2 regions of the Lactobacillus sp. WILCCON 0149 genome follow, and region 2 is predicted to be linked to the other one. Evidence: riboswitches for the same ligand, from Rfam matches in the RefSeq annotation. Region 2 holds a riboswitch; the other holds the start of a gene.
What was found. Region 2 has a riboswitch for lysine ahead of ACYVUV_RS10035 (ABC transporter substrate-binding protein/permease). Riboswitches for the same ligand answer to the same signal wherever they lie in the genome.
Positions count from the first base shown of each region.

Region 1: another riboswitch for lysine. It lies ahead of dapD (2,3,4,5-tetrahydropyridine-2,6-dicarboxylate N-acetyltransferase); the one in region 2 lies ahead of ACYVUV_RS10035 (ABC transporter substrate-binding protein/permease).

Region 1 is NZ_JBUBHO010000001.1:1,100,387-1,104,593, forward strand. Features, by position in the region: gene dapF (diaminopimelate epimerase) at 1-471, opposite strand, end outside; gene ACYVUV_RS05185 (aspartate kinase) at 473-1,846, opposite strand; lysine riboswitch at 2,072-2,248, shown strand; gene dapD (2,3,4,5-tetrahydropyridine-2,6-dicarboxylate N-acetyltransferase) at 2,369-3,082, shown strand; gene ACYVUV_RS05195 (N-acetyldiaminopimelate deacetylase) at 3,143-4,207, shown strand, end outside.
Region 2 is NZ_JBUBHO010000001.1:2,145,072-2,149,278, reverse strand. Features, by position in the region: gene ACYVUV_RS10040 (amino acid ABC transporter ATP-binding protein) at 1-108, opposite strand, end outside; gene ACYVUV_RS10035 (ABC transporter substrate-binding protein/permease) at 112-1,695, opposite strand; lysine riboswitch at 1,815-1,990, opposite strand; gene ACYVUV_RS10030 (DNA-3-methyladenine glycosylase) at 2,090-2,716, opposite strand; gene ACYVUV_RS10025 (DUF488 domain-containing protein) at 2,799-3,170, shown strand; gene ACYVUV_RS10020 (NAD-dependent protein deacylase) at 3,157-3,855, opposite strand; gene ACYVUV_RS10015 (hypothetical protein) at 3,972-4,207, shown strand, end outside.

The DNA.
Region 1 (4,207 bases), 1.0 Mb from region 2:
AACCAATTCTGGAACCAGTGTGTCCAAAAGGCGATCGTGGCCCAGATTGTCAAAAGGCAAAGCCTCTTTGTTAAAGCGGACAGGGGAGATTTCTACCCCGAAAGCCGGCACGCCTGCCGCAAAGTCTTCGGCTTGCCGGACGGCCAGGTCTGCGTACATGGTTTCCACCTTAAACTGGCTTTCCCCGGTCTTTTCGTGCAGGTAGCGGGCAACAGTTCTAAGGCCGTTGCCGCACATTGAAGCTTCACTGCCGTCAGCATTGATTACCCGCATTTTGCCTAAAACGCCAGAGTGACTTGATTCTTCAACTGACAGGATGCCATCGGCTCCGCCAAGCAGGCCGCTCTTATGGCTAGTAAGGGTCTTGGTCAATTGCCGCAGTTCACTGTCAGTCAGCGGATTTTCCAGTTCAGTCTGGTCCAGAATGAAGAAGGAATTCTGTGACCCGTGGACTTTCAATAATTTAGTCATTTTATTCTCCTTGTGCTTCTTGCTTGAAAAAGTAGTCGTAAATCGCAGCTACTGCCTGGTCGGCATCTTTAGCTGCCGTACCCAGCATGATGGAAATTTCGGAAGCCCCTTGGTTGACCATCCGGAGAGAAATGCCTTCTCTAGATACTGGAGTGGCGATGTCCCGCATGACCCCGATCCGGTCCCGCATGCCTTCACCGACCAGCATGATGATCGCGTAGTCGCTGATCCATTCCAGGTGGTCTGGGTTGACTTCATTTTGAATTTCGTTGCAGACTTGATCGATGAGCTCATCGTTTAAGGCGTCCTTGTCAAAGATGATCGTCAGGTCGTCAATCCCAGTTGGCATGTGTTCGTAGGAAAGCTTGTGCTTGCTTAAGATCTGCAGAATGCGGAGGGTAAAGCCAACTTCCTTGTTGAGCAGGTACTTGTGCAGGTAAAGAGCACCAAAGTGCTTGCCGCTGGCGATCCCGGTAATGATGGTTTCCGGCTTGAAGCCTTTTTCCGGCACGATCATGGTTCCGCGCTTTTCCGGGTGCTGGGTGTTCTTGACGTTGATTGGAATCTGCCCTTGAATAGCCGGGATCAAGGCTTCATCGTGAAAGACAGAGAAGCCAGCGTAAGACAGTTCCCGCATTTCCCGGTAGGTCATCGTGTGAATCGGCTGAGGCTGGTCAACCACCTTAGGGTTAGCTGAGAAAATAGCGTCGACATCAGTAAAGTTTTCATATAGGTCGGCATGGAAGCCTCTGGCCAAAATAGCACCGGTAATGTCTGAACCGCCTCTTGAAAAAGTGGCGATGTGACCGGCCAGAGTATAGCCGTAAAAGCCTGGGAAAATCAGCTTTTCATCAGCATCATAGGCAAAGTTGTCCAAGAGCTGGTAGCTTTCTGGGTTGACAGAGGCGTTATTTGGACTCCCGGTGACGATGATCCCTGCTTCTTTAGGGTCGACGTAGCGGGCCTTTACTCCCTGGCTTTGCAGAATCTTGGCGATCAACTTGGCATTTAACCGTTCGCCGTGCGCCTTAAAGGCCGCTTGCAGGTAGTTCTTGTTTGGATATGGCTGCTTTGGCAAATCCAGCAGAATTTCTTTCAAGGGCAAGAGCTCTTCCGTTGGCAAGTTAAAGTATTCGCCAATTTCAACGTAGCGTTGGAAGATCCGGTCAGCAACTTCAAGTCCGTTTCTGCCATGATTGATTTCATGGGCATACTTGATCAAGAGGTCAGTGACCTTGATATCTTCGTCAAAGCGTTTGCCTGGGGCAGACGTAACGACAACTTGTCTTTCAGCTTCAGCGGTAATGATCTTTAAAGCATTTTCTACAGCAGGGCCGCTAGCCAGGGAACTGCCACCAAACTTAACTACTTTCATTTTGCTACTCTCTTTCATATTCAGTCTTTTAATCAGAATTTAAGTTTAATCAGAATGGACTTTACCATTTTTCTCCGGAAAATGCAAAAAAAGATTTCGATAATTCATGGCTAATCGCACCTATTCACTGCTATACCAATGAATCGGGCGGACTATGAATAAAAAATATGCAAATAAAAGATAAAAAAGCCGTTGACAAGATGAAGCTAGTATTATAAACTGATTACAAATTGAAGAGGCGCAACCGACAAGAGTAAAGCAAGAGAGCCCGCCAGGCGAAGAACTTGCAAGAAAGGGGAGGTTGCCGAAGCGTCCGCATTGGCAAGGCGGATTGGCTGGGCTATGGCTTAAGAGGCCATGGACTGTCGCAGGGAAGGTACCTGCGTTGCGCTTGCAATTTGACGTGAAATTTAATTTTGAATTTTTCGGGCTCCAGATTGTTAAGGCGATCTGGAGCTTTTTCTTTGCCTCTTCAAAGTAATCATCAACAGAAACAGAATAGTTTAGAAAGAGAAAGATACAATGGCAGAATTAGACGCACAAAGCATTATCAATTACATTGGTTCAGCACCAAAGAAGACCCCAGTCAAGGTTTACTTGAGAGGAGCAAATCTGGACCAGGTCACTTTCCCGGAAGGCACGGATCCTTTTGTCAGCGGTCAAGCTGGGGTAGTTTTCGGTGACTGGCAAGTTCTTAAGCCATTTTTGGCAGAACATGAAGCTGACTTTGAATCAGTCCGTGTGGAAAACACTGCCCGCAATTCCGCTGTTCCTTTGCTGGATCTCAAGGAAATCAATGCCCGGATTGAACCAGGCGCTATCATCCGTGACCAAGTCTTGATTGGTGACAATGCGGTTATCATGATGGGAGCCGTGATCAACATCGGCGCGGAAATCGGTGCCGGCTCCATGATCGACATGGGGGCAATCTTAGGCGGCCGGGCCATCGTTGGCAAGAATTGCCACATCGGTGCCGGTACGGTCTTAGCTGGTGTGGTTGAACCAGCTTCAGCCTTGCCAGTCCGCGTCGACGATGATGTTTTGATCGGTGCCAACGCAGTTGTTTTGGAAGGCGTTCACGTTGGTGAAGGCGCGGTTGTCGCAGCCGGTGCGGTCGTAACCAAGGACGTGGCTCCGCACACGGTTGTTGCCGGTGTTCCTGCCAAGGTAATCAAGGAAGTCGATGCCAAGACTGAAAGCAAGACTGGTCTGGAAGAAGACCTGCGCAAGCTGTAAAGAAAAAGAATCGATTAGTCCAAGCAAACAGAAGTTAGTCCACATTAAGGAAGTTTTTATATGGCAGTATTGACCGAAGCCGAGTTGCTTCAAATCCGGCGCCAGCTCCACCAGATCCCGGAATTGGCCTTAGAAGAATATCAAACCCACGCTTATCTCTTGGATGTGATCAAGCAGATGAAGCAAGACTACCTGGAAATCAAAGAGCCGGCTGAATTGCCAACCGCTCTCCTGGTTCTGGTCAAGGGGTCAAAGGCCAAACGGACCATTGGTTACCGGGCTGATATTGACGCTCTGCCGGTAACTGAGGCAACCGGCCTGCCATTTGCTTCCAGACATCCGGGCGTAATGCATGCCTGCGGACACGACATCCACATGACTGTGGCCTTGGGCATCCTTAGCTATTTTAGTGAGCATCAGCCAACTGACAACCTCCTTTTCTTCTTCCAGCCGGCTGAAGAGAGCGAGAGCGGCGGCATGAAGGCCTACCAGCTGGGACTTTTCACTGGCAAGTGGCATGTTGATGAATTCTACGGCCTGCACGACAATCCAAGCCTGCCAGCTGGAGCGATTGGCTGCCGGAATGGCACCTTGTTTGCCGGGACGACTGAAGTCAACATCGATATTCAAGGCAAAGGCGGGCACGCTGCCTTCCCGCAGCTGTCAAATGACGCGGTTGTCGCGGCAGCTGCCTTGATCATGCAGGTTCAGACTATCATTTCCAGAAATATCGACCCGATTCAAAGCGGAGTTATTACTTTGGGCAAGGTTACTGCCGGCAAGATCAGAAACGTAATCGCGGATTCAGCCAGAATTGAAGGCACGATCCGGGGCCTAACCCAGAGTATGATCGAACTGATCGACAAAAGACTGGCTGAAGTCTGCCAGGGAATTGAGCTGAGCTTTGGCGTCAAAGTCAAGCTGGAACTCAACCAAGGCGGCTACTGGCCGGTTGAAAACAACCCGGAATTGACGAGAAACTTCATTAATTACATGGAGCAGGCTGACGGAGTTGAATATGTCGAAACAGCACCAGCCATGACCGGGGAAGACTTCGGCTACCTCCTGGCCCAGATCCCGGGAACTATGTTCTGGCTGGGCGTTGAAGACGATTCACCCCTGCAC
Region 2 (4,207 bases):
GCCCTTGTGGACTTCAAAGGAAATATCCTTCAAAACCTGGTGTTCACCGTAAGCCTTTTGCAGGTGCTGAACATTTAAAATAGTTTCATTGTCCTTGTAATCAGCCATCTTTTACTTGTCTCCTTCCTGCTTGCCGACTTGAACTTGGTTGGCCATCATATTGTAGTTTTCAGGACCTTCGATGTGCTTTTCAATCAAGTTGAAGATCCGGGTGATCGTAAAGGTCAAGAAGAGGTAGATGACCGAGATGACCAGGTAGGTTTGGAAGAACTGGAAGCTCTGGCTGGCAATCGTTGAACCAACGAAGAACAGTTCTGATACTGAAATGATGCTCAATACTGAAGTGTCCTTGATGTTGACGATAAATTCGTTGGTGATTGACGGCAGGCAGTTCCGGATGGCCTGCGGCAGGATGATGTTCCACATTCTCTGGTTGTGGGTCATCCCCAAAGCACTGGCGGCTTCAAACTGCCCCTTCGGCGTGGAGATGATCCCCCCGCGGATGACTTCGGCCAGGTAGGCCCCGGTGTTGATGGAGACGATGATCAAAGCGGCAACCGTTCTGTTCAAGTTGATGTGCCAGAACTGGGCAATCCCGTAGTAGATAACCGCGGCTTGAACCATCATTGGCGTACCGCGGAAGATTTCAACGTAGACTGACAAAAGCCACTTGCAGAAGGCTAAAAGGCCCTTCTTGAACTTGTTCTTTGGCTCTGGAATAGTCCGCACGATCCCGACCAATAAACCGATGAAGAAACCGGCAATGGTACCGATCAAGGAGATCAAGAGAGTCATCCCGATCCCTTCCAGGATCATCTGCCCGTAGTTCTTCAGCATGGAGACCAGCCAGTTTTCCTTCTTGGTGTTGGTCTGCGGCTGCTGCTGAACAGCTTCCTTCATCAGCTTGTTTCTTTCTGAAGTGGAAATGCCGGCCAAAACCTTGTTGACCTGGCTGAGCAGCTGGTCGTTGCCCTTCTTGACCCCGATGGAAACTTCAGCGTCAGAAGAGGAAACCTTGAAGCCCTTCATCTTGGACAGGTTGACCCCGGTGATGTTGGAGTCGACCATCTTGAAGGAGGTCAGTTCCGTGTCTTCAGCCACGTAACCGTCGATCGTACCTGCTTCCAGGGATTCCCGCATGGCGGCGAAGTCCTTGGAGGCTGGCTCACGCGTAGCGCCTGGCAGCTGCTTGATCAGGTCATAGTGCAGAGTCCCTTGCTGGGCGGTCAGCTTGGCCCCCTTGAAGTCAGTCAGGTACTTGGCCTTGGCGTACTTGCTCTGCTTGTTGACGATGACCACGAAGTTGGTGGTCCGGTATGGAGTGGTAAAGTTGATGGCCTTCCGTCTTTCAGCCGTCGGGCTCATCCCGGCAATGATCAAGTCGATCTTGCCACTGGTCAGGGCTGGCAAAAGCCCGTCCCACTGGGTCTTTTCCACGATGACCTTCTTGCCCAGCTTCTTGGCAATGATCTTGGCGATCTTGACGTCGTAACCATTGGCGTAGGAGCTGGTCCCGTCGATCTTGACCGCGCCGTTAGCGGACGTGGTCTGGGTCCAGTTGTATGGAGCGTAGTTGGCTTCCATCCCAATCTTCAAGGTGCCGCTGGCTTGCGCCGGCTGGCTCCAACTGACAGCTAAGACAAGCGTCAGGACCGCCGCCATTAAGGCGCTGATCCAGCTGCTGTGCTTTTTCATCTGAATAAACCTCCGATATGCTTTTTGCAAGTTATGAAATACAATAAAAAGCGGCAAAAAAGCCCCATTGCATGTACAATGAGGCTTGCTTTGTTTCTGTAAAATTCAGTATGAATACCAAAAATTATAGCGCTCCCTAGAAAACTAGGACAGTCTGCAGAATTTTCTCCTGCAGCCCAACCAACAGCGCGCACGACCACCCTGCTGATTTCGGCGATATCCCTTAGTGACAAGGCTCAGCACTGTCAGTGAGCTCCCCTTGCTTTTGTGAACGATCGCGACCTCTATTGTATTGGATAATTTTTTAACTACATTTAGGCTAAATTACTTTTAAGAAAAAGTCAAGAAAAAATTAGCTTTTTGAATTTTTGGCGATTGTCAGCGCTTTTCTTATTCACGCCCAGCCGTGATCTTCCGCCCAGTCCCGCTTCTTCATGCCAGAAACGTAGGGGTTGCCGGCCACGTAATAGCGAAGAGGCGCCTGGGCCCATTCCGGGTCAGCCTGGACGATCCCGATTCTAGGAGAAGCAATGATTTCTTTAGCCACTTTTTTCTCAGTCAAATCAATGGTGAAAGGACTGTCCGCCAAAGGGGCCAGGTCCCATTTTCTTGACTTGATACCCATGGCCTGCATTAATTTGGCTGGTCCGTTGGTCAAAAGGACCCCGTTTTTGCCGCCCCGGTTTTTGGTCATTTCGTCGATGCCCCAGACTGGCTCAATGGCCCGGATCAAGACTCCCTGGGGGTTGCCTTCCTCCTGGCAGGCCACGTCGAAAAAGACGTACTGTCGCTGGGAGTAAATATAGATGGTTCCGCCTGCCCGCCACAGGCCCTCGTTAGCCTGGCTTCTTCTTCCCCCAAAGGAGTGGGCGGCCCGGTCCTTTACCCCCAGGTAGGCTTCGGCTTCAACGATATAGCCGCCGATTTTTTCCCCGCCGGCTTGATAGTAAAAAGGGCGGCCGATCAAGTCCTGGCAGATTTCGCTGGTGGGCCGGCCGGTGAAAAAATTCCTGTAGTCCATTGCTTAATCAATCTTTCTAACTAAAATAAGAAATACAGTAAAAGCTGTAATAAAAAACATCTTTAAGAGAAAGCGTGCGCCTATGCCAACGATCAAAACTGTCCGTATCTATGCCAAAGAGCAGCCAGCCGGCTATCGGATCTTAGTCGACCGGCTCTGGCCTCGAGGGGTCAAAAAGGAAGTCGCCAATTTAGACGAGTGGGAGAAAGAGCTGGCTCCCAGCCGGGAACTGCGGAGCTGGTTCAAGCATGACCCGGACCGGTATCCGGACTTCCGTCAATATTACTTGGAAGAATTAGCGGACAATCCGGAATGGCCGGCTTTCGTGGAACATTTGCAAGAGCTCTTGCAAAAAGAAGATGTCCTCTTTTTGTACGGGGCTAAAGATGAAGAGCACAACCAGGCCATTGTCTTAAAAGAAGCAGCTGAAGCTGCTCTGGCTAAACTTCCTTAAAAACTTCCAAGGCGTCGCCGATCAGCTGCTTGATCCCTTGTGCCGGGATCTCAGTCAGGTTGACGGCCCAAATTTTGGCGTCTTTTGGCGCGTAGCCTAAGAGGCCGGCGAAGGGGTAGACGACGAAGCTGGTGCCGACGATCACGACCAGGTCACTTTGCCGCATTTCCAGGATGGACTGGTTGACATTGTCCGGGTTGATGCCTTCCCCGTAAAGGACGATGCCGGGCCGGATGATGCCGCCGCACTCGTGCTTGTAGCCCTTGGCGTATTCCTCATAGCTGACCTTTTGCTTGCACTTGGAGCAGTAGATGTCGTAGAGGTTGCCATGAAATTCGGTCACGTGCTGGTTGCCGGCCTGCCGGTCCAGGGTGTCGATGTTTTGGGTGATGAGGGCCCCTTTTTCATTGCAGATGGCCGCGATCTTTTGGTGGATCAGGTTCGGCTTGGCGTCCGGGAAGTACATGTTTTGCATGACGAAGTCGTAAAAAAGCTGGGGCCGGTCATAGAGGGTCTCCTCGCTCAAGATGACTTCCGGGGGCTCGCTGACCCCGTTGTAGATGCCAGTTTTGGACCGGTAGTCGGGGATGCCGGAGTGGGTTGACACGCCAGCCCCGGTCAAAAAGACGGGGTGCTTGGCCTTTTTCAAGTCTGCTTTAAATTCAGCAAGTTTTGCTTGGTCCATTTTTTTGCCTCTTTCTTAAGAAAAATCGGCTTAATGCCTTTTGATTCTATTATAAGCGCTTGATTTGCTATAATTAAGCTACTAGTTTCAGAAGATATTATATTTGAGGTGAATCCATGGACACGTTATTTTACTTGGTTGCCGACACCCTGCTGGCGGCCTATGCCGGCTACAGCTGGTACTGCCAGGCTTCGGTGATCATGCGGGCCCGCTGGCGGATGACGGCGGTGATCATGCCAATCCTGCTGGTCTGGCTGGGGGCCACCAGCTGGGGCTATTCGGACATGGGCACTCCTGGCTTTATCGTCTTCCTGGCCCTCTTTATTTTGACGGGGATTCTGGAAGCCACGTC